DNA from 2 places in the Anoxybacillus sp. FSL W8-0104 genome. Region 2 is predicted to be linked to the other one. Evidence: predicted binding sites of a transcription regulator. Region 2 holds the regulator's gene; the other holds the start of a gene.

Region 1 (16,479 bases), 660 kb from region 2:
ATTCAAGCGCTCCCAACTCATCAGCAAGCTTCCACGTTTCCGCTTTATTGAGCCACATGAGCGGCGTATGAATGACAAATTGGTAATCCATCGCTAAGTTAAGCGTGACGTTTAGCGATTTAATGAATACATCACGGCAATCTGGGTAGCCGCTAAAGTCCGTTTCACATACACCTGTCACCAGATGGCGTGCTCCTTTTTGTTTCGCAAGCACCGCCGCAAACGATAAAAATAATAAATTGCGCCCATCGACAAACGTGGACGGCAATTGTCCTTCTTTTTGCTCGATTGCTATATCGCTTCTTGTAAGCGCATTTGGTGCGAGCTGATTTAATAGCGACATATCAAGCACCGTATGCGGCACTTCCAGCTGTTTTGCGATCGATGCAGCAACGTCAATTTCAAGCCGGTGGCGTTGATTGTAATCGAACGTTACAGCTTCGACTTCAGCGAAATGCTTTTTCGCCCAAAATAAACAAGTCGTGCTATCTTGGCCGCCACTAAACACGACGACTGCTTTTTCTTTTTTCATCTTTCGCTCCCCTTTCTAACATCGTGAGAAGAAAGAGCGTTCTAAAACAAAAAAGCTATCCCTCTACGGACATAGCTATCCCTAGTTTTTTTATAGAGGGTGTTCTAGAACCTCTCCTGCGCCGCGCACAGAATTCTTCTTCAATTGTACGCCTAACAATATATCATAAAACATATATTCATTCTACAAAAAAATTATGCTTTATTTGTGAACTGTTTTCAGGATATAATAACAACAAAAAAAGTTAGGTGATTCAACATGACAAAACGCCCTACATTTGATGCAGCGCTTCAACAACTGCGAGAAAAATTAATGACGATGGTGTCTGCTTCCCAACATGCTTTACACGAAGCAATTGAAGCACTCAAAACACAAGATTTGGCGAAAGCGGACGAAATTATCGAAAATGATAAAAAAATTAATGAGTTTGAGCGCGAAATTAATGAGCTTGCGATTATGACGATTTTAAAGCAACAACCGGTCGCATCCGATTTACGCCGATTAATTGTTGCGCTAAAAATTTCATCTGATGTAGGACGCATCGGAGATATCGCTGTCAACATCGCCAAATCCGTCAAATTTATCGGCACAGAGCCACACGTGAAACCGATCGTTCACATTCCTGAAATGGCAGCAATCGTCAATGAAATGTTAGATCATGCGCTTCATGCGTTCCATAACGATGATATTGAAGAAGCGAAACGCATTGCGCTTGAAGATGATCGCGTAGATGAGTTGCAAGGAAAAATTATTCAAGAATTAATCGACTTAATGAGCGAAAAACCTGAGTTTACAAACCAAATTACACAATTATCGTTTGTGACGCGCAATCTTGAGCGCGCTGGCGACCATGTAACAAACATCGCTGAAAATATTTTATATAGCGTTAAAGGAATTCGTATTGATTTAAATTATTAAGCATTCGGATGCCTCATACCGTTTGAGGCATCTTTTTATTATGTCGATTTTTCTATGATCTGGTGATATAATCGTGTCGGGGGGGAGGTGAGTGAACATGGATGAGATGCTCAAACGTATTTTCGATGAACTTGCATCGCTACGCAAACATATGGCTACAAAAGACGATATCGCCAGCATCGAACAACGTATGGCCACAAAAGACGATATCGCCGCCATGGACAAGCGTATCGGGCACATTGAGCAAACGATGGCCACGAAAGACGATATCGCCAGCATCGAACAACGTATGGCCACAAAAGACGATATCGCCGCCATGGACAAGCGTATCGGGCACATTGAACAAACGATGGCCACGAAAGACGATATCGCCAGCATCGAACAACGTATGGCTACAAAAGACGATATCGCCGCCATGGACAAGCGTATCGGGCACATTGAACAAACGATGGCTACAAAAGACGACATCGCCAGCATCGAACAACGTATGGCCACGAAAGACGATATCGCCAGCATCGAACAACGTATGGCCACGAAAGATGATATCGCCAGCATCGAACAACGTATGGCTACAAAAGACGATATCGCCAGCATCGAACAACGTATGGCCACGAAAGATGACATCGCAGATCTTCCTCTTATTAAACAAGCTGTATTTGAAATACTAGAGGCAGTCAATGAAATCCCAACGATCAAGCAAAACCTCGCTGACATGTCCGAGAAACTTGAAGATGTCATCGCAACCCAAGCACGACACGAGCTCGCGATTCAGTCGCTTGCTGTTCGATCACTTGTACATGAAAACGAAATTCGTGCACTAAAAGCAAAATAACGACGCAAAAGGCTGTCACAAACTTCCTTGGGACAGCCTTTTCCATTTATTTTTCCTCTTTTGCTAGTTGTTCAAACGACTTCACTTTCCCGTGCGGTTCATTTTGCGCTTGCTTTCGAACGGTCCATTGTCGCTCTTTTTGTCGTTTCGATTGAGTCATTGTGCCACCTCCCCTTTTATCATTTGTCCATTCGTTTATTTTATGACTTTTTTATTGTTTGAAAATTTTGTATATTTTAGATAAGGGGAAAAGAGGGAGAGGAAATTGCTACAATCGAAACAAGCAAAAAAAGCGTTACAAAAAGTGCAACGAGTCGCGAAAGAAGCAGCCGTGTTGGCAGAAAACGTCAATCAGCTGAAACAAATTTTACATCGGTTTGGTATTTCATAAAAACGACAAAAGCGAGCCTAGTGCGCATTGGCTCGCTCGTTTTTTGTGCGATAAACGTATGCCCCGATCCCGATGACGGAAAGAACGAACGGCAAAAGCATCTCCCCTGCTTCTAAACTAGCTACGACGCTACATCCGAAACAAAAGAGAAGCGGCTGTTTTAACCACGCTTCATGGCTAAACATCCACCATTCTAACAATCCTATCGTAAACGCCAACACATACATCGTTCCGTCGTTAAGCAAAAAGTACTGGCTAAACGCAAACGCCCCGCCCCATAGCGCAATGGCAGCCGGCAATAAAAGAAACGCTTCGTGCTCCCGCACACCGCGCTTAAACACATATATATGAACAATAAGTCCGAAAGAAAAAACAACTGTCGGCCATACACTCGCACGATACCATTGAATGATATGGAACGTTTCAAGCGTAAATAAAAGCAAACTGCCTACGCCGAAAGCAACCATCGCTTTTTTCACGCGCTCCCACCTCCTCTACATTCAATGTACTACACTTCTTTTTTTCTAGCTAGGCATTTTTCGATAGAAAAGTAAAAAAATAAAGATGATACTAACATACCCAAACAAAGGGTACAATACGGTTAAAAGCGCATGATACCCGACTAAACTAAACGCATACATCATAAGTAAAAGCACGATGAGAACAAAGATCGGCGTTTGAGAAAAAAGCGCCAATTTTCGATGCAGTCCGAACACCCCTGCAACAAACGATGAAAAAATTTCACCGTAAATGATCACAACATATAGCCCATAAAACGAAGCGAGCGAACGTTTCACGACTTCCGCCATCGGAATGCTGTAAGATAGCAAATTAGGAAGTAAAGAAAGCGCGAAATGACTGCTAAATAAAATAAACATAAGCAATAAGCCGCCAAGCCATCCCCCAAGGCGAATCGCCCGTTCATCTTTTACTTCAGTTGCAAGCGGAACGAGCACAACTTGTGCCATCGCTAAATTAAACGCCACATACGCAAACGGAGAGAAAAAAGCGGCAAGCGGCGGCTTTGTCCAAACGATCTCTCCCCCATTCATAAACGAAATCGATAAACTAAATGCGATCATAAGCGGCACGACAATGAGATTGACGCTTAAAATGCCGTTTAAACCAAACAACATCGTCACAAACGCAAGCAACACCGTAAACATAAGCCCGACATGCGCCGGCATATGAAGCTGTTCTTCAAACACCGCCCCCGCCCCAGACAACATAACAGACGTCACGCTAAATAGCACAACAAACATAAACAAATTGACAACTGCGCTCATTTTTCCAAACAAATATGCATTCATTTGTTCATACGATCGCGCTTGAAGCCGATTTGCCATCACCATTAAACGCGTCCCTAAAAAAATAAATAGACCTCCGCTTCCTGCAATCATGACCGTCCCAATTGCTCCGTATTGCGTAAAAAACTGTACAATTTCTTTTCCTGTCGCAAATCCAGCCCCGACTACCGTTCCGACATATACAAACGCAATTTGAATCGCCCGCATCCACATACGCTCTCCCCCACTCGTCCATTTTTTCTACATGTATATGAAAAAAAACGGCGAATATTTTCCGCCGTTTTTCTTATTCTACAACTATATCGACTTTTGGCATATTGTGCATATTTTTTGCCGTCACATGTGCCACAACCGAATACGTCCCTTTGTCTGGAAACGTATAGCGCGCGACATACTTTCCGTCGCCCGCATGCTTTCCTTCAATCATTTCGCGATTGTCATCGCCATGTTTCCATACTTCAAACTTCACTTCCAATGCATCGGTCACTTTTTCGTCACCGTATGTCACAAAACATGCAAGCTCGACTTCTTCATTTGCCGGAAGCTTTTCTTCTACCGCCATTTTGACGTCCAAATACGCCAGCTCTTCTTCTTCTGCTTTGTTTGCACAACCTGCCACAACAAGCAAAGCGAAGACAAACAACAACAACCACTTTTTCATTTTAATCTCCTTCCATGTTACAATAATTTCACAAAATCATCACAAATGTTTGCTACAATGATGATACATATACACGATGGAGGATGCGTACGATGCAAGTTCGTTTCTTTTTTTTGCTTATCATCGTCGTTTTATTGGCAAGCTGCACACCAGAGACGTACACCCCAATTCCCCGAAACAAATCGGTCGTTGGGGTCGTCAATATAAAGGAGCAAAGCTTATCCTTCGTTGATTATAACACAAAAAAAACGATGGCAACATGGAAGATGAAAAATCCGGTAACGAAAGCCATCCTCCTTCCTGATGGCGATACGGTCATGTTGTTTGGACAAGACATGGATGAAATGATGATGTACACGCTATCGACAGGGAAAGAGAAAAAACGTTGGCGCGTAAACAAAGGGGTTACCGATGTGCTCGTCACAAAACACGAATTGCTCGTTGTGAACGAAAAAGACGGAACGGTATCGGTCATGACGTTCGACGGAAAAGTAAAAGAGACGATCGCTACTCCCCCCTCCCCTTTTTCCATCGTCGCCGACGACAAACATCGGCAATGGATTGTCATTCATTTTAAAGACGGAGCAATCTCATTCATTGATCAGGCGACAAAACAAGTCAAACGAACGGTCGATACGCTCGATTTTGCGGTCAGCGGCTTAGTTGTTGCTGAAACGGATGAACTATGGGTCGGTGGACATGGCAGCGGAGCGTATATTCAGCAAGAAGCGTATGTTCATTCGCTTGTCGACGGACGGTTGCTTGCGCGTGTGAAGGCAGAAACGATGCCGATTCAATTTTCGCAAACGAGCGAAGCGGTATATGTACTTTGTCACGGTTCAAACATGCTATATGCATTTGAACCGAAAACGAAACATGTCATACACTCACTTAACATTGGCGCGAATCCTTTTGCGATGATAAAAACAAAAAGCGAGCTTATCATCGCTAGCTACGACAGCAACGAGCTCGTTTTTGTCGATGAAAAAACATTCAAACAAACGAAAACCGTTTCCGTCGGACAAGGGCCGTTTTACATCTTTTTCCGCGATGCGAAGGAGGAATAAATATGCCAACGATTTTAATTGTTGACGATGAAAAAGAAATGCGTGAATTGCTTCGTCTTTATTTAGAACCTGAAGGGTTTACGTGCATCGAAGCAGAAGACGGTGAAGCTGGACTTGCCGAGTTCGGACGAAAACATATCGATTTAATTTTGCTCGATATTATGATGCCAAAACTAGACGGCTACCGCTTTTGCATGCACGTGCGTGAACGTTCGCAAGTGCCGATCATTTTTTTAACAGCACGAAGCGATGAGTGGGATCGCGTTTATGGATTACAAATTGGCGCGGACGACTACATCGTGAAACCGTTTAGCCCAAATGAAGTCGTCGCACGCGTGCACGCTGTCCTTCGCCGAACGAAAGGAACAGACGTAACGACGTCATATGAAGCAGGCCCAATTGTTGTTGATGAAAAAGCACGAAAAGTGATCGTAAACGGAAAACCGGTTGTATTAACGTTAAAAGAGTTTGAACTGCTCGTGTTGTTTGTCAAACATCGCGGTCAAGTATTTACACGCGAACAGCTGTTAGATCGCGTTTGGGGCATTCATTACGTCGGCAGCACGCGCACCGTCGATACGCATATTAAAACGTTGCGCATTAAACTCGGCGAAGCCGGACAGTGCATTCAAACAGTATGGGGAGTGGGATATAAATTTGATGAAACGATTTAATTCTCTCTCACTCCAACAAAAACTATGGCTAACGATTAGCGCCTTTTTAATGCTTGCGGTGTTGCTTTTATATGCTGTTGCTGTTTATATATATGAAAACATTTATATCACCAACGTCGAACAACGTTTATTACAAGAAGGAATGAACATTGCCGCAAAATATAAAGGCGGTGCACTCACCGACTCGTTTCGCAACACCGTTTCTATCATCAATGACGTATCCGATACGGAAATTGTACTCGTGAACAACCCACGTGAATTGAGCGCATGCTTGCCGTTTGAAGTCGACCATCATGCGATTATTAGCGAAGCGGAACGACAACAACTACTCGCTGGAAAAACGGTAACGAAAAAAGGATATGAACAAACATTTAATCGGCATATTGTCGGTGTCATCATCCCGCTACTCGATGAACATCGCCTCATGAGCATTTTATATTTGTACGTGCCGCTTGCATCGATTGAAGATGTGCTTAAGCGCATTCAAACGTTCATCATTATTGGTGGAAGCTTTTTTTTACTCATTACTGTATTTGTCGGACGAAAAATCGCGATGCATTTCACGAAACCGCTGCAACATATGCAACAAGCCGCCTATCGCGTCTCGCAAGGCGATTTTTCCGCACAAGTGAACGTCGAAGCGGAAGACGAAATTGGGCAACTTGCCAAAACATTTAACCAAATGGCAAAAGCGCTCGCGCAAGAAGATGAACGAAAAAAAGAATTTTTAGCAAACGTCTCTCATGAATTGCGCACGCCGCTAAGCTATGTGAAAGGATATAGCGAAGCGCTACTAGACGACGTCGTGAAAGATGAAGCGCAACAAAAAAAATATATAAAACTCATTCATCGCGAGGCGAGCCGCATGCAACGCCTCGTGCGCGATTTGCTCGATTTAGCACAACTCGAAGGCACGTATCCGCTTGTACGCACACCATTTTCAATTGCACAATTAGTCGAGGAGACGATTGAAAAATATGAACCGATGTTGCAAGAAAAAAACATTCGCCTTTTGCTTGACCTCGATCACGACTTAATCGTCGATGGCGATCCCGACCGTATCGAACAAGTGTTGCAAAATATGCTCGATAATGCGTTGCGCTATACTTCTTTCGGCGGAACGATTTCGTTGCGTGCAGTAAACAAACAGCCGATGTGCGAACTCATGATCGCTGACTCCGGATGCGGCATGTCAAAAGAAGATATCGAACGATTAGGCGAACGATTTTTCCGCGCCGACCGCTCGCGCTCGCGCGAACATGGCGGCACAGGACTTGGCATTGCGATTACTAAACAAATTGTCAAGCTACACGGCGGCTCGATTCGTTTTGAAAGCGAACGAGGGAATGGAACGACCGTATACATCGAATTGCCGCTATACGATGCGATATAGTACAACAGACTTACCCCATGATTAGAAGGACACAGCGCGATGAAATTACATGCTATTCCTAAAAATAATGGAAAATGAACTCCCTAACCTCAATAAAAAATTAGCGCAATGGGCTTATGCAGGAATTGGAGGCTATGGGGATCCAAAGATTCATTGGGCAAAATATATGGTTGTTTTCAAAAATGAAACAAAAGAGATAGAAATGGAAAAAATGGATACGTACATTAAAAATATACTACAAAATACGAAAGGACAAATGGGAACTCCTTTTCAATAGACTTATCCATCTAAGAAAAAAGGAAAATCCATACAGCTAAAAGGAAAGATCGTTTAACTTTTTCTATTTGGAAAATGTAAGAAGGTGTCCAAATCTTTTAGGACACCTTCTCATGTTTTTCAGCTTTTACGACGATGCGATCGTCCTCTACGTCGATATGGATCGTGCGCACATCATGCTCATCAAGCAGCACGTCGGCAATTTGATCTTCGACATGTTCTTGAATGACACGGCGGAGCGGACGAGCACCGAACGTTGGATGATAGCCGAGTTCAGCTAATTTTTCTTTCGCTTTGTCGCTAATCGTCATCGTCACATGTTGTTCAGCGAGCGTACGTTGCAATTCCGCAAGCATAAGGTCAACGATTTGCAACATATGCGCTTTTTCAAGCGGTTTAAATTCGACAATGGCGTCGAGACGGTTTAAAAATTCTGGTTTAAAGTATAGGCTGAGGCGTTGAAGTAAGTCACCTTCTCCGATCGTACCAGCGTTTGATGTCATAATGATGACCGTATCTTTAAAGCTGACGGTGCGGCCTTGGCTATCTGTTAAACGACCATCTTCTAAAATTTGCAAGAACATATGTTGAACGTCTGGATGCGCTTTTTCCATTTCATCAAGCAAAATGATGCTGTAAGGGTTGCGGCGCACTTTTTCCGTCAATTGACCAGCTTCTTCATGACCAATGTAGCCAGGAGGTGCACCGATAAGTTTCGATACAGCATGTTTTTCCATATATTCGCTCATATCTAAGCGAATCATCGCATCTTTTGAGCCGAATAATTGTTCAGCAAGCGTCTTCGATAATTCTGTTTTACCTACGCCAGTCGGACCGACGAATAAGAACGAACCGATCGGACGGTTTTTCGCTTTTAAGCCAGCGCGGCTTCTGCGAATGGCTTTCGCGATTTTTCTCACCGCTTCTTCTTGACCGATCACTTTTTTCGCTAAGTTTTCTTCTAAATGTTTCATTTTCGTTTGTTCCTCAGCTTGTAATTTGCCGACTGGGATGCCTGTTTTTTCTTCAATGATTTGTTGAATGTGAATGACGTCAACGACAGGTTGTTCCGCTTGTCCGTTTTGTTGTAATTGTTTTTCAAGTTGCAATTCTTCTGTGCGCAATTTCGCCGCTAATTCGTAGTTTTCTTCTTGCGCAGCTTTTTCTTTTTCTTTTCTAATTTGTTCGAGACGTTGTTCGATCGCTTCTTTATTTGTCGGTGTCGCTTTTAAGCTTACTTTTGAGCCCGCTTCGTCTAATAAGTCAATCGCTTTGTCAGGAAGGAAGCGGTCTTGAATGTAGCGATGCGACAATGTGACGCAGGCGTGAATCGCTTCATCTGTATATTTCACTTGATGGAATTGTTCATATTTTGGCTGAATGCCTTTTAACATGTTAATCGCTTGCTCGATCGTCGGTTCATGGACGATGACAGGTTGGAAACGGCGTTCAAGCGCAGCGTCTTTTTCAATTTGACGATATTCTTTTAACGTTGTTGCGCCGATGATTTGTAATTCGCCGCGAGCAAGCGTCGGTTTTAATATGTTGCTTGCGTCCATCGAGCCTTCTGCCGAACCTGCTCCGACGAGTAAATGAATTTCATCGATGAATAAAATGACGTTTTTCCGTTGTTGCAATTCGGCAATTAATTGCTTCATTCGTTCTTCAAATTGACCGCGAATGCCTGTATTGGCAACGAGCGATGCAACGTCAAGCACGTACACTTCTTTATTTAACAATTTCGTCGGAACAGACCCTTCGGCAATTTTAAGCGCTAATCCTTCTACGATCGCCGTTTTACCGACACCTGGTTCACCGATGAGTACCGGATTGTTTTTATTGCGGCGATTTAAAATTTCGATGACGCGTTCAATTTCTTTTTCGCGTCCGATAACCGGATCGATAAGTCCTGCTTTCGCAAGTTGTGTTAAGTTGCGACCGAATTGATCAAGCAATCCATTTCGTTTCGGTTGTTGTTCTTGTTGTTGTTGGACATGGGAAACAGATTCGCTAGTCAGCGGTGCGAAGAAGTCGGAGAACAATTGATCGAAATGATCGAAGTGGAATCCTGCTGGAACTTTTAATTGTTGTTTTTGTTTTTCATAGCACGCATCGCAAAGGTGTAATTGTTGTTTTTCGTTATTGACTTGCACGTGTAAAAAGACGTTCGCTTGTTTTTGTTTACATACTTGGCACATCATAGGCACCAACCTCCTTTTGACTTTGACTATATTTGACCTTTCTGTCTTTATTATAATTTGACCTTTTTTGATTTTCAAGACCTTTTTTAAAAAAAAATAAAAAAAATGATAGAAAAATTCCCTATCATGTTTTCTTCAACCCATTCATCAAAAACTGAATCGTCCGATCGATTTCTTTTTCATCATCCCACGGATAATCCGGCATGACGATAAGGCGCGTTAATAAAAAACCGGCAATTGTCGTGACCTTTCCGGCGGAAGTGGATATTATATATATTCCGTTCCCTTCTTGTAAATATGTGCTAAAAATTTTTTCGTTGACGAAAGGAAAAGATTTTTGTACGATAGAAACGACAATGAAATACGAAATCTTTCTCGTCAACTAAGATGAGATAGAGGTCGCGGCAAATAAGAGTAGTTTCATCGAGGCGCAGAGACGCCGATGAAGTGGAATGAAAGGATTTGTCGCCGAAGTTTATAGCGTGCTCTGGCGCTATAAGCTGGGCCTGTGACCGAATAGGTGCAGGACTGTCATCGCGCATGCGGTGGAGAGCTATCGATCTTAAGTTTGATGCGGATGTGTCATATATTGTGCACCCGTTGAAAACTTAGGGTGCACTTTTTTATTTTTCGTATGACAACAGCCCTCCGCCCGCCTGCGTCGCCATAATCATGAATGAAAGGATGACGAACATGAAACAACAACAACTCGGGTTTTGGTTATTGACAGCGCTCGTTGTCGGCAATATGGTCGGATCGGGCATTTTTATGCTTCCGCGCTCGCTTGCTGAGGCGGCAAGCCCTGCTGGCGTGTTGCTCGGTTGGCTGCTGACGGGGGCTGGGGTGTTAATGATTGCGATCATTTTTGGCAATTTAGCTATTCGTAAACCGGAATTAAACGGCGGACCGCAAATTTACGCGAAGGAACTGTTTCCGAAAGGTTCAAAAGCATCCATTTTATCCGGTTTTATGGCTTCTTGGGGCTATTGGATCGGCAACGTCGCTGGAAACGTTGCGATCATTACGACGTTTGCTAGTTATTTATCGACGTTCTTCCCTATTTTAACGAGCGGACATGTCGTCTTCTCTGTTGGCTCATTTACATTAAAACTTGGCAATCTGCTCACGTTTCTCGTCTGCACCGCACTTTTATGGATGATGCATGCGATCATTTTACAAGGAGCAGAAAGTGCCGGAAAGTTGAACTTTGTCGCAACGGCAACGAAAGTGCTTGGCTTTTTCTTATTCATTGTTATCGGATTGTTTGCGTTTGAAAAAAGCTATCTCCAACCGTTTGTTGCTCCGCGTTACGATGAAGCAGGTCATACGCTCGGATTGCTTTCGCAAATTAACAACGTCGCGTTAAGCACACTTTGGGCGTTTATCGGCATTGAATCAGCGATCGTTTTTGCTTCGCGTGCCCGAAAACAAAGCGATGTCAAACGCGCAACGATTGTCGGACTATTCATTGCTTTAGCCATTTATATTGGCATTAGCATACTCGTCATGGGTCTGTTAAAACAAGATGTGCTCATTCAATCTGAAAAACCGCTCGTCGATGCAATCGGTACGGTATTAGGTCCTATCGGATCGCAACTGCTTGCCGGACTCGGTTTAATTAGTTTAATCGGCTCAACGCTCGGCTGGATTTTTTTAAGTGCTGAAGTGCCGTACCAAGCAGCGAAACAAGGATTATTTATTCGCGCCTTTTTACAAGAAAACGAAAAAAGCATGCCGCGCTTTTCTTTAATCGTCTCAAATATGATTGCCCAATTATTTATTTTTTCAACGATTTCAAACTCAATGGCGGCCGCATTTGATTTCGTCATTTATATTGCAACATTATCGTATCTCGTTCCGTATTTCATCGCCTCCGTCTTCCAATTGAAGCTCGTTTGGACGGGTGAAACATATGAAACGACGAAACAACGAATGACAGACGGCATCATCGCCCTTCTTGCGACCGTTTATTCCATTTGGCTCGTCAAAGCAGGAACGGCCGATATGAAAACATTTTTGCTCGGCGTCGCCTTGCTTGCAAGCAGCTTACTTTTCTATCCGCTTGTTGTCAAACAACATAACGAACAACCGAACAAACAAAAACAATCAGCATAACAAAACCCCCGTCCATATTTGGCGGGGTTTTTTCATTTTCTCAGTCTTTTTTTCATCTTTATGTTATAATATTCCTTGAATTTTGTTTTGTTGAGGGAGCGTATATGGGGAGAGAGAGAATGAGACGATGGTTGTACATCTTGCTTGTTATGATCCCATGCCTTGTAGGAAGCGCGTGGATTGTGCTTTGGCAAGATGAACAACAGCAACAACAATTGCTCGAAGAAACGCTCTTGTTTGCGAATATACATAAAAACGATCTCGATCGCTTTCTTGCGGAGACAACGACAAAACTCGAGACGTTAGCGTTTATGGTTAGCAAACATATGGCGATGTTAAGCGAAAAAGACATAAACGACATGTTGCAACAAATAGAAAAACAAGACGTTCGTTTTCATCACATATCGTTTTTTTCTGAAAGTACAAGTTCAGCGATGCGATTGGCGAAAACGACAAAACAAACGGTCATTGACAGCGATCATACAACAACAATCGTCACACCGATTGTCGATGAAAAAACAAGTGATACAGTCGGTTTTTTTGTGGCGGAATTACGTATGGATTACATAAAAAAACGGATGAAAATCATTGACCAAGACGCATCGTTTCGTTTATATGATGAGCGTGGAACGATGTTGTTGGCAACAAACGACATTCGCCCATCACAACAAACGGTGACGGTTCATTTAAATTATGCACCATGGATAATTGAAGCGAACGTGCCGCACGTAACGATGAAACAAAATGTGCAAACATCCCTTCCATACATCTTATTGCTGATCGTCGCCATCCATATTGTTTGGCTACTGATTCAATATTGGTTATTAAAACGGCAAACGATGCTTGAACGCATAGAGACCGAAGCACAAAAACTTGAATTAGTCGGCACACTCGCCGCAAGCACCGCGCATGAAATTCGCAACCCGCTTGCCGGCATTAAAGGATTTATCCAACTGTTGAGTGAAAAGCATAAAGATACCGAATCACAACTTTATTTTTCGGTCATTCAAAACGAAATTACACGCATTAACGACATCGTCAATGAGTTTTTAATTCTCGGCAAACCGACGGCACAAAAACTTGAAACGTGCGATTTGAACAATATCGTTTTAAGCATTCATCCAATTATTGAATCGCAAGCGCATTTGCATAACGTCGTGTATTCGTTGCAATGCGCTCGCGTACCTTTACCTATTCGCTGTTATAAAGACCATTTAAAACAAGTCGTTTTAAATTTAGCAAAAAATGCGATCGAAGCGATGACCGATGGCGGTGAGCTAACGATTTTGCTGACGAAACAAAACGACTGGGCGGTGCTGCAAGTGGCGGACAATGGATGCGGCATTCCAAACGACGTAAAAAACAAACTGTTTCAACCGTTTGTCACATCGAAGCAAACGGGAACAGGACTCGGGCTTGTCATATGTAAACGAATCGTTGACATGCATGAAGGAACGATCGACATTCATAGTATAGAAAATAAAGGAACGACGATTACCGTTCGCCTTCCTTTACAGTAGGAGGTGGAAACATGTTTGACATGCTTGTTGGCAGTACGTTATCTGCGCTAGCAACAGGTGCTGGCGCGATTCCCATTTTATTTTTATCGCGCTCCCTTACGCACCAATGGCGCGATATGTTGCTTGCGTTTACCGCTTGAGTCATGATGGCAGCATCCATGCTCGGCCTCATTCCTCAAGCGCTATCTTCAGGAACGTTTCTCTCGCTTGCGGTTGGACTATGCATCGGCGTATTGACGTTAACGCTTCTTGAAAAAATGGTGCCGCATATTGATTTAAAGCATACTGAAAGCAGCATAGCTGTTGATAAAAAATCGCTCCTTGTGCTCGCCGCCATTACGCTCCATAACATCCCGGAAGGACTATCAGTTGGCGTGAGCTACGCCTCTTGGGAAGGGGGCGAAATCGGCAACTTAATCGCCTTAGCGATCGGCTTTCAAAACGCTCCAGAAGGATTGCTCGTTGCGCTTTTTTTATTTAATCAACGCATTTCAAAAGGAAAAGCGTTTTTCATGGCGATGGGCACAGGACTTATTGAACTCGTCGCTTCGATCGCTGGCTATTATTTAACGTCCGTCGTCGATTCGCTCGTTCCGTACGGTTTGGCGTTCGCAGCTGGCGCGATGTTGTTTATCATTTATAAAGAGTTGATCCCGGAAAGCCATGGCGACGGAAACGAACAATCGTCCACGTATGCCTTTATTATCGGATTGTTACTGATGGTCTTTTTAATCGAAACGTTTTAAAGGATGAGGATCATGTCGAAATATTATATGCTTCTTTTATTGACAAGCGCACTATGGGGAGGCAACTTTGTCGCAAGCAAACTGCTCGTGCCGCACGCCTCCCCCCTTTCATTAACGTTTATGCGCTGGACGATCGCAGTTCTTTTTTTATTTCCGATCGTATTAAAAAAAGAACGGTCCGTCCGCCTGCAAAAACGCGGCATTATCCCGCTTATTGCGATGGGCATGACAGGCGTCGTATTATTTAACGTTTTTATGTTTCAGGCGCTTCGCTACACATCGGCCGATCACGTCGGGCTCATCTCAACGTTAAATCCGATGGCGATTGCGCTTGTTGCTTACGTCGTATACCGTGAGAAACTGACGATGAGACAATGGTTAGCCATGACCGTCTCCCTTATCGGCGTCCTTTTATTTATGACGCACGGACAGCTTCATCGCGTGCTACACGTCAATATCGGCGATGTATGGATGATCGCTGCCGTCATCGTTTGGGGCATCTATTCCGCATGCGCAAAAGCGGTCATGAAATGGTATTCTCCGCTTGCGGCAACGTTTTGGTCAGGCGTCTTTGGCGTCGTTGGATTGTTGCCATTTGTATCTTCCTTTTCCGTTCATCACGTAAACGTCTCGTTTTTGCTTGCGCTCATCTATACGAGCATCGGGGCGACAGTGCTTGCGATGTTTCTTTGGAACGTCGGCGTGAAACAAGTCGGTGCCACAACAGCAGGGATGTTTTTAAATTTTAATCCGCTTTTTACCGCATTGTTTGCATACATATTGCTTCATGAAACGTTAACGGTGGCACAATGGATCGGTTCGTTCATTACGATCACAGGCGTTGTGCTGTTTACAAAAAAATAGAAGGGGCGTTATTCCCCTTCTTTTTCTACGTATGGATGTGCCACCCATCCGGATGGATCAATAAACAAACGGACGGCAACGACTTGACGGTCGTCCATTAACGTAAAGAAATGCGGATTTCCTTCTGGTACGGAAATAACGTCGCCTGCCTCTAGTTCAACGTCAAAATAACCTGTTTGTTCATCGCCCTTAATGACGAAAATGCCATGACCAGCGACGATCGCCCGCACTTCATCTTCCGTATGTGTATGCACTTGTTCAAATTTTTTCAACAACTCTTCTAAATTTGGCGTTTGTTCACAAAGCGCCACGACGTCCCACGTTTTATAGCCTCTCCGCTTCGCTAAATCTTCAATTTCCGTCTGAAACGTCGCTAAAATGTCCGCTTTTTCTTCGTCTGTTAATACAAACTTGTTTTGTAAATGAGCAGGAAGTTTGCTTGCATCCCACCGTTCATACAACACCCCTTGGTTGTTTAAAAACGCCGCAACGTTTTCTTTTCCTTCAATCACTTCCCCTGTGTTTCGCACTTTAATGACTGCCATACATATTTTCCCCCTTATCGTTTAATAAGCAATAATTTCACATGATATTGACATAAAAACTCGCACGCTTCTAAAAACTTTTTCGCCTCTAACACATCTTTTCCCCAAACGGTAATGCCGTGGTTGCGAATAAGCACCGCACCAGCATCTCCATGGACATGGTCGGCGAACGCTTTTGCTAACGTCGGAATATGGGCGAAATTCGGAATAATCGGAATGCGAAATTGTGCATCTTCCTCCCATAATCCGAACGCTTTAATTATTTCTTGATTCGAAAAGACGACTTCCCCTTCGTCACCGTACAGTTCTGAAACGATATTGTTGTCGACCGTATGCACGTGCAAAACGCAACCGGCGTTCGTTTTGTTGTAAATTTCGACATGTAATAACGTTTCTGCGGACGGTTTCAAGTGCGTCGCCTCCGCTGGCTGTCCGTC
Region 2 (16,479 bases):
AAGTATAGGGGCTGACACCTGCCCGGTGCTGGAAGGTTAAGGGGAGCGCTTAGCGCAAGCGAAGGTGCGAACCGAAGCCCCAGTAAACGGCGGCCGTAACTATAACGGTCCTAAGGTAGCGAAATTCCTTGTCGGGTAAGTTCCGACCCGCACGAAAGGTGTAACGACTTGGGCACTGTCTCAACGAGAGACCCGGTGAAATCATAGTACCTGTGAAGATGCAGGTTACCCGCGACAGGACGGAAAGACCCCGTGGAGCTTTACTGCAGCCTGATATTGAATGTTGGTGCGACATGTACAGCATAGGTGGGAGACTGAGAAGCCTGGACGCCAGTCTAGGTGGAGTCGCCGTTGGGATACCACCCTTGTCGTACTGAGATTCTAACCCGCACCCCTGATCGGGGTGGGAGACAGTGTCAGGTGGGCAGTTTGACTGGGGCGGTCGCCTCCCAAAGCGTAACGGAGGCGCCCAAAGGTTCCCTCAGAATGGTTGGAAATCATTCGAAGAGTGTAAAGGCAGAAGGGAGCTTGACTGCGAGACCTACAAGTCGAGCAGGGACGAAAGTCGGGCTTAGTGATCCGGTGGTTCCGAATGGAAGGGCCATCGCTCAACGGATAAAAGCTACCCCGGGGATAACAGGCTTATCTCCCCCAAGAGTCCACATCGACGGGGAGGTTTGGCACCTCGATGTCGGCTCATCGCATCCTGGGGCTGTAGTCGGTCCCAAGGGTTGGGCTGTTCGCCCATTAAAGCGGTACGCGAGCTGGGTTCAGAACGTCGTGAGACAGTTCGGTCCCTATCCGTCGCGGGCGTAGGAAATTTGAGAGGAGCTGTCCTTAGTACGAGAGGACCGGGATGGACGCACCGCTGGTGTACCAGTTGTTCCGCCAGGAGCACAGCTGGGTAGCTATGTGCGGAAGGGATAAGCGCTGAAAGCATCTAAGCGTGAAGCCCCCCTCAAGATGAGATTTCCCATCGCGTCAAGCGAGTAAGATCCCTTGAAGATGACAAGGTAGATAGGTCCGAGGTGGAAGCGTGGCGACACGTGCAGCTGACGGATACTAATCGATCGAGGACTTAACTAAGCACACAAGAAAAGCGAAGGCGACTGTCCAGCCACGAAGAACGCGAAAGGCCTGCGAGGAGGCTGTTGCCGCCACAGCAGGACTGAAGTGGTTCGAGGGGCTAGGAGCCGCAGCTAGACATCAAGAAAAGCTGAGAACGGTTCTTGACATAGTCAAGAAAAGCGAAGGCGACTGTTCTGTTATCTAGTTTTGAAGGAATTATCCTTCAATATATTGCTCGGTGACGATGGCGGAGAGGTCACACCCGTTCCCATCCCGAACACGGAAGTTAAGCTCTCCAGCGCCGATGGTAGTTGGCGGGACACCGCCTGCGAGAGTAGGACGTTGCCGGGCAAGGAAAGACCAAGACAAATTTTGTCTTGGTCTTTTTGTTTTATATCGTGAATGCAATGGGTAAAATATATAAGAAAAAGAAGGGAATCCTTGCATTTTTGAAGAAATCCGTATATATTAAAATTAAAGTCAAATATAGTCAAAGTCAACTGGCAGAGGAGGGATTATGTGAGGAATATCTCTGATGTCATTGAGCAATATTTAAAACAAGTATTAAATATGAGCGGAAAAGATATCGTTGAGATTAAACGAAGCGAAATTGCAGACAAGTTTCAGTGTGTTCCTTCGCAAATAAATTATGTCATTAACACACGCTTTACGTTAGAAAGAGGATACATTGTTGAGAGTAAACGAGGTGGCGGCGGCTATATTCGCATAATGAAAGTGAAAAATCAAAATACTTCTCAGCTTATTGATCATTTATTGTCACTTGTCCAAGAAAGAATTAGTCAAACAAATGGAGAACATATTATTCAACGCTTATTAGATGAAAAGGTAATTTCAAAACGAGAAGCGAATATGATGTTAAGCATCATTGATCGCACGGTTTTATCTCTTGACCTTCCTCATCGTGACGAGTTGCGTGCGCGCATATTAAAAGCGATGCTGACATCGTTAAAGTATATGTAGAGAGGGTGAATACTTTGATATGTCAAGAGTGTAATCAACGACCAGCAACGCTTCATTTCACTAAAATTGTTAATGGGGAGAAGACAGAATTTCATCTTTGTGAGCAATGCGCTCATGAAAAAGGCGAAATGTTTATGTTTCCGCATCAAGGAGCTTTTTCAATCAATAATTTAATTGCAGGACTATTAAATAATATGGATGCATCACTAAAAGAGCCAAAAGCTCCCTCTTTTCACAATGAACATATATTACAATGTGAGCGTTGTAAAATGACATACACCCAATTCGTTAAAGTCGGTCGTTTTGGTTGTGCGAGTTGTTATGAAACGTTTCGTAGCCATTTACCACCTATTTTTCGAAAGTTACATGGAGGACATGTAGCGCATGAGGGGAAAATTCCGAAGCGAGTAGGAGGTACGTTGTACGTCCGTAAGCAAATCGGGCAGTTGAAACAAATGTTACAGGAGCTTATTGCTAAAGAACAATTTGAGAAAGCTGCTGAAGTGCGTGATCAAATTCGAGAACTTGAAGCAGAATTACATGCGGAAGGGGGCGCCTAATTATATGAATGAACATTTGTTTTTCCAACGCGCTCTCAGTCCATGGATGAATGAAGAGGGGCCAGATTCTGATATTGTACTTAGTAGCCGTATTCGTTTAGCGAGAAATATGAGAAAATATCCGTTCCCAACGGTATTTACAAATGAGGAAGCAATGCAAATTGTTCAGTTGTTTGAACGATTATTTTCACAAAAAAGTTTCGATCGTATCGGTTCTTTTTTCTTATTAAAAATGAATGAATTACAATCTATTGAAAAACGTGTATTAGTTGAAAAACATTTAATTAGCCCTCATTTAGCTGAAGATTGTACGTTTGGTGCGTGTTTATTATCTGAACAAGAAGAAGCAAGTATTATGATCAACGAGGAAGATCATATTCGTATTCAATGTTTATTTGCTGGTTTTCAGCTGAAAGAAGCATTGAAAATGGCAAATGCTTTGGATGATTGGATTGAACAACATATTGACTACGCTTTCGACGAAAAGTACGGTTATTTGACGAGCTGTCCAACGAATGTCGGCACAGGTTTGCGAGCATCTGTAATGATGCATTTACCGGGTCTTGTGTTAACACAACAAATGAATCAATTGATTCCTGCGATCAACCAGCTCGGTCTAGTTGTTCGCGGCACGTATGGAGAAGGTAGTGAGGCGTTGGGGAACATTTTCCAAATTTCTAATCAAATTACACTTGGAAAAAGTGAAGAGGATATTGTTGAAGATTTAACAGGAGTTGTTCGTCAACTAATTGAACAAGAACGAATGTCGCGTGAGGCATTAGTCAAAACTTCTAACATACAATTAGAAGATAAGGTATATCGTTCTTACGGTGTGCTAACGAACAGCCGGATCATTGGTTCAAAAGAGGCTGCCCAATGTTTATCTGATGTACGACTAGGCATCGATCTCGGATATATTACGAACGTACCAAAAACAATTTTAACGGAGCTAATGATTTTGACGCAGCCCGGCTTTTTACAAAAGTATGCTGGTGGTGCATTACGCCCGCAAGAACGTGATGTTCGTCGTGCATCGCTCATTCGTGAACGATTACACCAATGGAAGTGAATTAAAGGAGGTTGATGAAAATGATGTTCGGACGTTTTACAGAACGAGCACAAAAAGTGTTAGCATTAGCGCAAGAGGAAGCGGTTCGATTGGGGCATAACAATATTGGAACAGAGCACATTTTGCTCGGTCTTATTCGAGAAGGGGAAGGAATTGCAGCAAAAGCGCTTATGGCGCTCGGATTAGGGCCAGATAAAATTCAAAAAGAAGTAGAATCGCTTATTGGACGGGGAAATGAAGTTGGGCAAACGATCCACTATACGCCACGTGCCAAAAAAGTGATTGAGCTTTCAATGGATGAAGCTAGAAAGCTTGGACATTCTTACGTTGGTACAGAACATATTTTACTTGGCCTTATTCGTGAAGGAGAAGGTGTAGCGGCACGCGTTTTAAATAATTTAGGAGTAAGCTTAAATAAGGCTCGCCAGCAAGTGCTTCAATTATTAGGAAGCAGCGAATCTGCCTCAGGACATCACGGGGGAGCAACGCATGCGAATACGCCGACGTTAGATAGTTTAGCTCGTGATTTAACAGCGATCGCACGCGAAGGCGGTTTAGACCCTGTCATTGGAAGAAGTAAAGAAATTCAACGTGTGATCGAAGTATTGAGCCGCAGAACGAAAAATAACCCTGTTTTAATTGGGGAACCAGGGGTAGGAAAAACAGCCATTGCCGAAGGACTAGCTCAACAAATTGTCAATAACGAAGTGCCAGAAACACTTCGTGATAAGCGTGTCATGACGCTTGACATGGGAACGGTCGTGGCAGGTACAAAATATCGTGGAGAATTTGAAGATCGTTTGAAAAAAGTGATGGATGAAATTCGTCAAGCAGGAAATATCATTTTGTTTATTGACGAATTGCATACGCTCATCGGAGCTGGTGGCGCAGAGGGAGCTATTGATGCATCAAATATTTTAAAACCGTCTCTTGCACGTGGAGAGTTGCAATGTATTGGCGCAACAACATTGGATGAATATCGCAAATATATTGAAAAAGATGCGGCGTTAGAAAGACGTTTTCAACCAATTCATGTTGGTGAGCCAACAGTTGAAGAATCGATCCAAATTTTAAAAGGGTTGCGAGATCGTTATGAGGCTCACCATCGCGTTTCGATTTCAGATGAGGCAATTGAGCAAGCTGTGAAGCTTTCAGATCGCTACATTTCAGATCGATTTTTACCAGATAAAGCAATTGACTTAATTGACGAAGCTTGCTCGAAAGTACGTTTACGTTCGTTTACGACACCACCAAATTTAAAAGAGCTTGAACAAAAACTTGAGGAAATTCGTAAAGAAAAAGATGCAGCGGTACAAAGCCAGGAGTTTGAAAAAGCAGCATCATTACGAGATGCAGAACAAAAATTGCGCGAACAACTTGAAGAAACGAAACGAGCATGGAAAGAGAAACAAGGTCAAGAAAACTCCGAAGTAACTGTAGAGGACATCGCAGCTGTTGTATCTAGCTGGACGGGAATCCCGGTTTCCAAATTAGCTCAAACAGAAACAGAACGGTTGTTAAAACTAGAAGAAATTTTACATTCCCGTGTGATTGGACAAGAAGAAGCTGTCAAAGCAGTTGCAAAAGCAGTTCGTCGCGCCCGTGCAGGCTTAAAAGATCCAAAACGCCCAATCGGTTCGTTTATTTTCCTTGGTCCGACGGGTGTCGGGAAAACAGAATTAGCCCGTGCGCTTGCAGAAGCGATGTTTGGTGATGAAGATGCAATGATTCGAATTGACATGTCTGAATATATGGAGAAACATTCGACATCACGTCTTGTCGGTTCACCTCCGGGATATGTTGGCTACGAAGAAGGTGGACAATTAACGGAAAAAGTTCGTCGCAAGCCGTATTCTGTCATCTTATTAGATGAGATTGAAAAGGCTCATCCAGACGTATTTAACATTTTACTACAAGTATTAGAAGATGGGCGTTTAACGGATTCGAAAGGACGGACAGTTGATTTCCGAAATACGATCATTATTATGACATCAAACGTTGGTGCGGATGCGCTGAAGAGAAATAAATACGTTGGCTTCAATGTGCAAGACGAGAGTCAACAGTACAAAGATATGAAAGGGAAAGTGATGGACGAATTGAAAAAGGCGTTTCGTCCGGAATTTTTAAACCGAATTGATGAAATTATTGTGTTCCATTCGCTTGAGAAGAAACATTTGAAAGAAATTGTTTCATTAATGGTTGAGCAATTGAAAAAACGCCTACAAGAACAACAAATCGATTTAGAGTTAACCGATGCCGCAATTGAAAAATTAGCAGAAGAAGGTTACGATTTAGAATATGGTGCACGTCCATTGCGTCGCGCGATTCAAAAACATGTTGAAGACCGTTTATCTGAAGAACTGTTAAAAGGAACAATCGGCAGCGGACAAAAAGTTGTCATGGATGTAAAGGACGGACAGTTTGTTGTGTTGACAAAAGAGACAGTAAAATAACGAAAACAAGGTATGCTTACACGCATACCTTGTTTTTCATCATGAAAGGAATGGAGTTATGGTTAAGCGGAAAACAAAGTTCGTTTGCCAACATTGTGGATATGAAACGGCGAAATGGATGGGGAAATGTCCGGGGTGCCATTCGTGGAATGCGATGGTTGAAGAAACAGAAATAGTAAAACCACACACCCGAGCATTATTTGTGCATACAGAAGGTGGAACAACTAAACCTGTATCGATTACAACGGTGGAAACAACGCAGGAGCCGAGAATTGATACGAAGTTTACAGAATTTAACCGCGTGTTAGGAGGCGGCATTGTTCGTGGTTCTCTCGTTTTGATTGGGGGGGATCCGGGTATTGGGAAATCGACGTTGTTGCTACAAATTTGCGCTCAACTTGCAAGCGATGACTACTCCGTTTTATATATTTCGGGGGAAGAATCGGTAAAACAAACGAAGTTGCGTGCTGAACGGTTGCATGTGACAGCTAAACATTTATACGTTTTATCTGAAACAAACTTAGAACATATTATCCAAACGGTTGACGAGATGAAGCCAGCGTTTGTCGTTATTGATTCCATCCAAACGATATATCGATCAGAAATTACATCGGCCCCAGGGAGCGTTTCACAAGTTCGTGAATGTACGGCAGAGTTAATGAGACTAGCTAAAACAAAAGGTATTGCGATTTTTATAGTTGGGCATGTTACAAAAGAAGGAGCGCTTGCAGGACCGCGCATTTTAGAACATATGGTTGATACTGTATTATATTTTGAGGGAGAGCGTCATCATACGTATCGCATTTTACGGGCAGTGAAAAATCGATTCGGTTCCACAAACGAAATCGGTATTTTCGAAATGAAAGAAATGGGGCTTACTGAAGTCAAAAACCCGTCGGAAATTTTTTTAGAAGAGCGTTCGAAAGGTGCAGCTGGCTCAACGGTCGTCGCTTCCATGGAGGGAACAAGACCGGTATTAGTGGAAATTCAAGCATTAGTATCGCCAACTAGCTTTGGAACGCCACGTCGAATGGCGACAGGAATAGACCATAATCGCGTATCTTTACTAATGGCTGTGCTTGAAAAAAGAGTTGGTCTGCTTCTTCAAAACCAAGATGCATATTTAAAGGTGGCTGGTGGCATAAAGTTAGATGAACCTGCGATTGACTTAGCGATTGCGGTAAGCATTGCATCTAGCTTTCGAGATCAACCGACAAATCATACGGACGTTGTAATCGGGGAAGTTGGATTAACAGGGGAAGTGCGTCGTGTCTCCCGCATTGAACAGCGTGTACAAGAAGCTGCTAAACTTGGCTTTCAGCGCATCATTATTCCGAAAAGCAACATCGGTGGGTGGAACATTCCAAAAGGTGTTGAAATCATCGGAATAGCTAATGTCGAAGAGGCGCTATACTACGCATTAGGAGAAGGGAAAAATGGTCCAATATTTTAACAAAACCATTAAAAAATGATTAAAAATGATGTTCAGATTGGTTTCAAACATTGGAAACTGTTTATAATGTAATAGAGGAGGTGAAAAACGTGTTAAAACGAATTGTGCAAGCATCTTTTTTAATTACTGGGGGAATGTTAGGAATTATTTTCTTTCCTACTTTGTTGAAAATGTTACATTTAAACGATCTTCCTTATGTCAATAGCCCATATGTAGCGGCTCCAGTTGGTGCGATCATCGTATTCCTTCTCACGTTCTGGTTAGTCGATCATGTGGTTGGACTTATTCATTGGATGGAAGAAACGTTAGTCAAAGCACCTGTAACTGATTTATTATTTGGAAGTCTCGGTTTGATTTTCGGCTTGATTGTAGCCTTTTTAGTCATTATTCCATTAAACTCTATTCAAATTCCGCTTGTTAATACGATATTGCCTATTTTTCTTACGCTATTGTTAGGATATTTAGGATTTCAAGTCGGATTTAAAAAGCGCGATGAGTTAATGGGCTTATTTTCGTTGTCAAACCGAAGTGGCAAGAAAAAAGGTGGCGAAGAAGAGGAGAAAAAAGGAAAATCGCTAAAGATTTTAGATACGAGTGTCATTATTGACGGGCGTATTGCGGATATTTGCCAGACGGGCTTTTTGGAAGGGACGATTGTTATTCCTCGTTTTGTCCTAGAAGAATTGCAACATATTGCTGATTCTTCGGATGCACTAAAAAGAAATCGTGGACGGAGGGGGCTTGATATTTTAAACCGTATCCAAAAAGAGTTAGCCATTAACGTTGAAATATACGAAGGCGACTTTGAAGGAATCCAGGAAGTTGACAGCAAGCTCGTCAAATTGGCTCAATTGACATCAGGGGTTGTTGTGACAAATGATTTTAATTTAAATAAAGTATGCGAACTACAAAATGTTCCCGTATTAAATATTAACGACTTAGCGAACGCGGTAAAACCAATCGTTCTTCCGGGGGAAGAATTGAATGTTCACGTCATTAAAGACGGAAAAGAACAAAATCAAGGTGTTGCTTATTTAGATGACGGAACGATGATCGTTGTAGAAGATGGGAAGGACTATATCGGAAAACGAGTCGATGTGCTTGTAACGAGCGTGTTACAAACTTCGGCTGGAAGAATGATTTTTGCTAAAATAAAACTACTTGAAAAAGCATTATAAGCTGTTAGGAGATAGGAGAATGAATTACCATGTCGTTATACCGGCAGCTGGTCAAGGAAAACGAATGAATGCAGGAATAAATAAACAGTTTATTGAGCTTGAAGGAGTACCCGTTATTATTCATACGTTACGTGTATTTGAAAGAGATGATTTTTGTCGAGGTATTGTGTTAGTTATTAACGATCAAGAACGTGACCAATTTGTTCGTATGCTTCATTGTTTTGAAATAAAAAAAGTGAATGCCCTTGTTTCAGGAGGGGAAGAAAGACAGCAGAGCGTCTATAACGGACTAAAAGTGGTCAACGATGGTCACATTGTGCTCATTCACGACGGTGCTCGTCCGTTTGTAACAATCAAGAAAATTCACGAACTTGTGCATGCAACAAAGGAGACGGGAGCAGCTGTGCTCGCTGTTCCTGTCAAGGATACAATGAAACAGGTGGTCGATGGCCATATTGAGAAAACGGTCGATCGATCGAGCTTGTGGGCTGTGCAAACGCCACAAGCTTTTTCCATGTCATTAATTCTTAATGCCCATGAGCGGGCAAAAAAAGAGCGATTTATCGGAACAGATGATGCCAGTCTTGTTGAGCGGATGGGTCATCGTGTCGTCATTGTCGAAGGTGAGTATACAAACATTAAACTAACGACACCGGAAGATTTATTATTTGCGGAAGCGATTTTACGTGCGAGAGGGGATCGATGATGTATCGAATTGGACAAGGGTTTGATGTTCATCAGTTTGCTGAAGGGCGTCCGCTTATCATTGGTGGAATCAACATTCCGTATGAGAAAGGATTGCTCGGACATTCTGATGCGGACGTGTTGTTGCATGCGATTGCTGATGCTTGTTTAGGAGCCATTGGTGAAGGGGATATCGGAAAACATTTCCCTGATACAGATGAAGCATACAAAGACGTTGACTCTGCGCTACTTTTACAACACGTATGGAAACTTGTTCGTCAACACGGGTATACGCTTGTTAACGTTGACTGTACGATTATTGCGCAAAAACCAAAAATGGCACCACATATTCCAAATATGCAAAAACGTATTGCTGAATTGTTAGAAGGGGATATTTCACAAGTTAACGTCAAGGCGACGACAACAGAAAAACTTGGCTTCACAGGGAGAGAGGAAGGAATTGCCGCACAAGCTGTTGTTTTGTTACAAAAAAATAAGTATGAGTAAAATGTTTGTGGGAGAAAAAAAGACAGGTTCCTGATTTGGTATAATAAGGAACCTGTCAGATATGTAAGCAAAATAGATGAAAAACGGGCTCTCCTCCTGGTAAGGTAGTAAGTGTGAAAATAAGTATGAGTAAAATGTTTGTGGGAGAAAAAAAGACAGGTTCCTGATTTGGTATAATAAGGAACCTGTCAGATATGTAAGCAAAATAGATGAAAAACGGGCTCTCCTCCTGGTAAGGTAGTAAGTGTGAAAAAAAAATACAACCAAAGAAAGGAGTGGAGCCCATGCAGGATTATATCACAAACGGCTTGACATTAAAAGAGATCGAACAGTCTTTATTTAGACATATGCAAAAACAATATGGTCATCTCCTTCAACAGGTGTTGGAGGAGATCGACCGCACATTGGCAGAACAGAGGGACAAGAAACGATATGCGCTCAAAGATAAGCGGACGATCCGACTCCAAACGCTATTTGGAGAGGTGGAAGTGAAGCGAAACTACTACTTTGACCGTGAAAAAAAGGTGTATACGTCTTTACTCGATGTCTTTCTCCAGTTCGATGGGGCGCATGGAGTGAGTCCGCTATTAGAGGAGACAGCGATTCATCTCGCCGTGACGGGTTCTTCGTATCGACAGGCTGCGCAGTCGCTTGAAAAGCTGGTGGGGTATGCATGTATGAGTCACGAAACGATTCGCCAGTCCATCATCGAGGCAGAGGTGGAAGGGCACCGTGCGATGGAGAAAAAAGGGCGCGTGTTTTTTATCGAAGCAGACGGGTTGTACGTGAAACGTCAACGAAGCCGCATCAAAGGAAAAGAAGAAAAGATCATCACGATTCACCAAGGATGGGAGAAAAACGGGAAACGCGTATCCTTAGTGAATCGACGGTATATGGTTCATCAAACGAATGAACCGATTTGGGAAGCTGTAGAGAATTTTCTGATGAAGGAATACAGCTATGATCCGTTTGAGGATTGGGTGGTCATCAATGGAGATGGAGCCCCATGGATTACAGCGTGTCGAGAATATTTCGGGGACAGGGGGTACTTTCAGCTTGATCGGTTCCATGTGGCAAGAGAGATTCGTCAATTGTTCCGAGGTCATGCGAGATATCGGGTGATTCGAAAGAAGTTAGCATCATGGGATGAAGAAGGTGTGTTACGAGAACTCACAAGTGCCATCGGTACGTTAGAACATGAGGAGAAGGAAAAGCAACTCGAGGCGCTTGTTCGTCGAATCGAGGAGATGCCAGGATGTTTGCGTGACTATCGCGTATGGTTGAAGGAAAAAGGGATTGACACGACAAACATGAGGGCGATGGGGAGTGCGGAAGGAACGATGCATGTGTTTGCGAAACGAAGTAAAAACGGTCGAAGTTGGAGGGATGCAGGGATTGAAGCGATGTTGCGAGCGATCGTCGCGATAAAAGATACGTTACTCATTCGGACACGCGATGGAGTGATGTATGGCGCGGAAGAACGAGAAGAAACGAAACGAGAAACGATCGTGAAAAAGGCACTGAAGCGCGTGCAAACGCAAATGACAGAAGTGGTACGAGATAACATCCCATACCTTCGCCAATCTTCAGGGACACCGATTTACGAGGCATTGCAAGCATTGAAAGGTTTTTAAAACGAGAGAAAACGCACATACCTACAGGATGAGAGTAAGTAAAAGCGCTTACATATAACGATTTTATAAAACCATATATAACCAAAAAAATCGGTCGAGAAAAAAATCTCCCACAAAGTCTTGACTCAAACAAAAAATAATGAATGATGGATTTTGTATGCGGTTTACGGTACAATGAGGTACAGAAATTAGGTAGATGGAGGTCATGACATGACACAGGAAGTAAGGGTGCGCTACGCGCCAAGTCCGACGGGTCATTTACATATTGGTGGTGCGCGCACAGCGTTGTTTAACTATTTGTTTGCTCGTCACCATCATGGGAAATTCATCGTTCGCATTGAAGATACAGATATTGAGCGGAATGTAGAAGGTGGCGAACAATCACAGCTTGAAAACTTGAAATGGCTCGGTATTGAATATGATGAATCGGTAGACAAAGACGGAGGATATGGTCCTTATCGTCAAACGGAGCGTCTGCATATTTATCGCCAATATACAAACGAATTGTTAGAAAAAGGCTATGCGTATAAATGTTTTTGTACGCCTGAGGAGCTAGAGCAAGAGCGTGAGGCACAAAAAGCGGCGGGCATTGCGGCACCGCAATATAGTGGCAAATGCCGTCATTTAACGCCAGAGCAAGTTCAACAGCTTGAATCTGAAGGAAAACCGTATACGATTCGTTTAAAAGTACCGGAAGGAAAAGTATATGAATTTGAAGATATGGTGCGCGGTCGTGTATCATTTGAATCGAAAGATATTGGCGATTGGGTGATCGTAAAGGCCAATGGCATCCCGACGTACAACTTCGCTGTCGTCATTGACGATCATTTAATGAAAATTACACATGTATTCCGCGGTGAAGAACATTTATCAAACACACCGAAACAGTTAATGGTGTATGAATATTTCGGTTGGAAGCCACCAAAATACGCACATTTAACATTAATTGTAAATGAAAATCGTAAAAAATTATCAAAGCGCGATGAGTCAATTATTCAATTCGTTTCTCAATATAAAGAACTCGGATATTTACCAGAAGCGATGTTTAACTTTTTTGCGCTATTAGGTTGGTCGCCAGAGGGAGAAGAAGAAATTTTCACGAAAGAAGAGCTTATTCGCATGTTTGATGTGTCCCGTTTATCAAAATCGCCATCGATGTTTGATAAACAAAAGCTGACATGGATGAACAATCAATATATTAAAAAGCTTGATTTAGATCGGTTAGTGGAACTATCACTTCCACATTTAGTTCGAGCTGGTCGCTTGCCAGAACAAATGACAGATGAACAAAAACAATGGGCTCGTGATTTAATCGCACTATATCAAGAGCAAATGAGCTACGGCGCTGAAATTGTTGAGCTGTCAGAGTTGTTCTTTAAACAAGAAATCGAGTATGATGAAGAGGCAAAGGCTGTTTTAGCTGGCGAACAAGTGCCGAATGTACTAAAAGCATTTTACGAGCAAATGGAACAGCTTGCAACGTTTGATAGTGACCACATTAAAGCAGCCATTAAAGCGGTACAAAAAGAAACGGGGCAAAAAGGGAAAAACTTATTCATGCCGATTCGTGTGGCGGTAACAGGGCAAACGCACGGTCCCGAACTTCCAGAGGTGATTCGTTTGCTCGGAAAAGAAGCGGTATTGTCTCGATTAGTAAAATTCATCCGTTAACATTTCCTCGTTTATATAATAAAATAGGTGTAACCTATATTGGTGAAAGCGTTGATGAGGAGAAGTAAAAAGAATCAGCATGCCAGAGAGAACCACCTTGGCTGGAAGTGGTTTATGTTTGATTCTTTTGAAATGCACCTCGGAGCCTCCTTTCGAACCAGAGACGTTCTGCAGTAGAATGGAGCGGATCCCCTTCCGTTATAAGGGCAAGAGTGAGCCTTCGGCTAAACAGAGTGGAACCGCGCAACCAAGCGTCTCTGTGTCATTGTACACAGGGACGTTTTTTATTTGAAAAATAACAAAGGGGGGAGCAATATGTTTAAAACATTAAAAGAAGATATTGAAGTTATTTTCGAACAAGATCCGGCAGCAAGAAGTTGTTTAGAGGTTATTTTGACGTACTCAGGTTTACATGCCATTTGGGCACATCGTATTGCCCACGCGCTTTATAAGCGAAAATTTTATTTTTTAGCGCGCCTCATTTCGCAAATTAGTCGCTTTTTTACGGGTATTGAAATTCATCCCGGCGCAAAGATCGGTCGGCGCTTTTTCATCGATCATGGTATGGGAGTTGTCATTGGAGAAACGTGCGAAATTGGTGATAACGTGACAGTGTATCAAGGCGTCACACTTGGAGGAACAGGGAAAGAAAAAGGAAAGCGTCATCCGACCATTAAAGATAATTGTTTGATTGCGACTGGTGCCAAAGTGCTTGGTTCCATTACTATTGGAGAAAACAGTAAAATTGGAGCCGGATCGGTCGTGTTGAAAGATGTGCCACCGAACTCAACAGTCGTTGGAATTCCAGGTCGCGTTGTTGTGCAAAATGGCGTGCGTGTGAATAAAGATTTAAATCATTGTGATTTACCGGATCCGATTGCAGATCGTTTTAAAGAGTTAGAAGCAGAAATCGAGCAACTAAAAACACAATTAGAAGAACTAAAGAAAGGAACGGTGAACCATGAGCATTCAAGTGTATAATACGTTGACGAGAAAAAAAGAACCGTTTATCCCGTTAGAGCCAAATAAAGTGAAAATGTACGTATGTGGTCCAACAGTATACAACTACATTCATATTGGAAACGCTCGCCCAGCTATCGTATTCGATACGATTCGCCGCTACTTACAATTTCGTGGCTATGAAGTGCAATACGTCTCGAATTTCACGGATGTAGACGATAAATTGATTCGAGCAGCAAGGGAATTAGGTGAAGATGTACCGACCATTGCAGAACGGTTTATTGAGGCGTACTTTGAAGATATTACAGCACTCGGTTGCAAAAAAGCGGACGTCCATCCGCGTGTCACCGAAAACATTGATACAATTATTCAATTTATTGAACAACTGATCGAAAAAGGATATGCGTATGAAGTTGATGGTGATGTATATTACCGAACGCGCCGTTTCTCTGATTATGGGAAGCTATCGCATCAATCGATTGATGAATTAAAATCAGGTGCTCGTATTGAAGTAGGAGAGAAAAAAGAAGACCCTCTTGATTTTGCTTTATGGAAAGCGGCAAAAGAAGGAGAAATTTATTGGGATAGTCCATGGGGGAAAGGTCGTCCGGGCTGGCATATCGAATGCTCCGCGATGGCACGTAAATATTTAGGGGATACGATTGATATTCATGCTGGGGGACAAGATTTAACGTTCCCGCACCACGAAAATGAAATTGCCCAATCTGAGGCGTTAACAGGAAAGCCTTTTGCGAAATATTGGTTGCATAACGGCTACATTAATATCGATAATGAAAAGATGTCAAAATCGCTTGGGAACTTTATTTTAGTGCACGATATTATTAAGCAAGTTGATCCGCAAGTGCTACGTTTCTTTATGCTTTCGGTTCATTATCGCCATCCGATCAACTATAGCCAACCGTTGCTTGAAAGTGCAAGAAGCGGGTTGGAGCGCTTAAAGACTGCATATGCGAACTTAAAACACCGTTTAGAAAGTAGCACGAATTTAACGACAAACGATGAACAATGGCTAGCAAAAATTGAGGAATTAAGAAACGAGTTTATTCGCGAAATGGATGATGATTTTAATACAGCGAACGGGATCGCTGTGCTGTTTGAACTAGCAAAACAAGCGAATGTATATTTGATGGAGAAGCATACGTCGCAAGCGGTTATTCAGAAGTTTTTACGACAATTCGAACAGCTTTTTGATGTGCTTGGTCTTTCACTGCAACAAGATGAGTTGCTTGATGAAGAAATTGAAGCGCTTATCCAACAGCGAATTGAAGCGCGAAAAAATCGCGACTTCGCTTTAGCTGACCGCATTCGCGATGAATTAAAAGCGAAAAACATCATTTTAGAAGATACACCGCAAGGAACGAGATGGAGAAGAGGATAAAACGATGTTGCATTTGTTTAACAAAATGAAAGATTTTCAGCAGTTAAACGGTTTAACGTTAGCCTACATTGGTGATGCCGTATACGAATTATTCGTACGGCATCACCTTCTGACCTTAGGAAAAGTAAAACCAAACGATTTACACAATTTAGCAAAAACGTACGTTTGTGCGAAGGCGCAGGCGAAAGTATTACAATGGTTGCTCAATCATAACCAACTTTCTGAGCAAGAAATGGCTATTGTTCGAAGAGGTCGTAATGCAAAATCAGGGAGTACCCCGAAAAATACAGATGTACAAACGTACCGTCAAAGTACAGGGCTCGAAGCATTAATCGGTTACCATTTTTTGAGCGGAAATGAAGAACGACTTCATCAATTAATGCAGTTGGCGTTACATGTACATCAAAACGATGAGGAAAGGAGGAAGTAATGATGGATCTCATTATTGGTAAAAACCCGGTGTTAGAAGCATTAAAATCTGGACGAGAAATGAATAAAATATGGATTGCTGAAGGCTCACAACGTGGTCAAATGCAATCGATCATTCAGCTCGCAAAAGAGATGGGTATTACGGTACAATATGTTCCTAAAAAAAAGATGGATCAATTAAGTGACGGCAATCATCAAGGGGTCATTGCGCAAGTTGCTGCATACCGATACTATGACATAGATGATTTATTTAAAAAGGCAGAAGAAAGAGAAGAAGCACCGTTTTTTATTATTTTGGATGAGCTTGAAGACCCACACAATTTAGGATCGATTATGCGAACAGCTGATGCGGTAGGTGCCCATGGTATTATTATTCCGAAACGGCGTTCGGTCGGTTTAACCGCAACGGTAGCGAAAGCGTCAACCGGTGCGA

Evidence for each region. Region 2 encodes CtsR, which represses protease genes until heat stress. Its sites were predicted from a motif close to ATGGTCAATAAAGGTCAAACA; they were not measured.
Region 1: NST18_RS04120 (ATP-dependent Clp protease ATP-binding subunit) is a predicted target of CtsR. The motif match lies at 10,307-10,327, and genes of this name have one in related genera.

What each region holds. Positions count from the first base shown of each region.
Region 1 is NZ_JBBOQU010000001.1:754,339-770,817, reverse strand. It holds gene queC (7-cyano-7-deazaguanine synthase QueC) at 1-532, opposite strand, end outside; PreQ1 riboswitch class I at 608-652, opposite strand; gene phoU (phosphate signaling complex protein PhoU) at 791-1,450, shown strand; gene NST18_RS04170 (hypothetical protein) at 1,548-2,282, shown strand; gene NST18_RS04165 (DUF6254 family protein) at 2,329-2,442, opposite strand; gene NST18_RS04160 (hypothetical protein) at 2,548-2,673, shown strand; gene NST18_RS04155 (hypothetical protein) at 2,691-3,140, opposite strand; gene NST18_RS04150 (YkvI family membrane protein) at 3,198-4,193, opposite strand; gene NST18_RS04145 (FixH family protein) at 4,267-4,641, opposite strand; gene NST18_RS04140 (YncE family protein) at 4,734-5,708, shown strand; gene NST18_RS04135 (response regulator transcription factor) at 5,711-6,382, shown strand; gene NST18_RS04130 (sensor histidine kinase) at 6,369-7,775, shown strand; gene NST18_RS04125 (MspI family type II restriction endonuclease) at 7,843-8,052, shown strand; gene NST18_RS04120 (ATP-dependent Clp protease ATP-binding subunit) at 8,150-10,252, opposite strand; partial or broken gene NST18_RS04115 (TetR/AcrR family transcriptional regulator) at 10,377-10,499, opposite strand; lysine riboswitch at 10,638-10,816, shown strand; gene NST18_RS04110 (amino acid permease) at 10,946-12,367, shown strand; gene NST18_RS04105 (ATP-binding protein) at 12,472-13,887, shown strand; partial or broken gene NST18_RS04100 (ZIP family metal transporter) at 13,899-14,633, shown strand; gene NST18_RS04095 (DMT family transporter) at 14,646-15,497, shown strand; gene NST18_RS04090 (1,2-dihydroxy-3-keto-5-methylthiopentene dioxygenase) at 15,506-16,042, opposite strand; gene NST18_RS04085 (methylthioribulose 1-phosphate dehydratase) at 16,057-16,479, opposite strand, start outside.
Region 2 is NZ_JBBOQU010000001.1:90,019-106,497, forward strand. It holds rRNA gene NST18_RS00450 (23S ribosomal RNA) at 1-1,086, shown strand, start outside; rRNA gene rrf (5S ribosomal RNA) at 1,303-1,419, shown strand; gene NST18_RS00460 (CtsR family transcriptional regulator) at 1,588-2,049, shown strand; gene NST18_RS00465 (UvrB/UvrC motif-containing protein) at 2,064-2,609, shown strand; gene NST18_RS00470 (protein arginine kinase) at 2,614-3,678, shown strand; gene clpC (ATP-dependent protease ATP-binding subunit ClpC) at 3,699-6,131, shown strand; gene radA (DNA repair protein RadA) at 6,190-7,584, shown strand; gene NST18_RS00485 (PIN/TRAM domain-containing protein) at 7,674-8,762, shown strand; gene ispD (2-C-methyl-D-erythritol 4-phosphate cytidylyltransferase) at 8,782-9,468, shown strand; gene ispF (2-C-methyl-D-erythritol 2,4-cyclodiphosphate synthase) at 9,468-9,953, shown strand; gene NST18_RS00500 (ISLre2 family transposase) at 10,238-11,587, shown strand; gene gltX (glutamate--tRNA ligase) at 11,798-13,258, shown strand; T-box leader at 13,301-13,520, shown strand; gene cysE (serine O-acetyltransferase) at 13,574-14,239, shown strand; gene cysS (cysteine--tRNA ligase) at 14,220-15,617, shown strand; gene NST18_RS00520 (Mini-ribonuclease 3) at 15,622-16,047, shown strand; gene rlmB (23S rRNA (guanosine(2251)-2'-O)-methyltransferase RlmB) at 16,050-16,479, shown strand, end outside.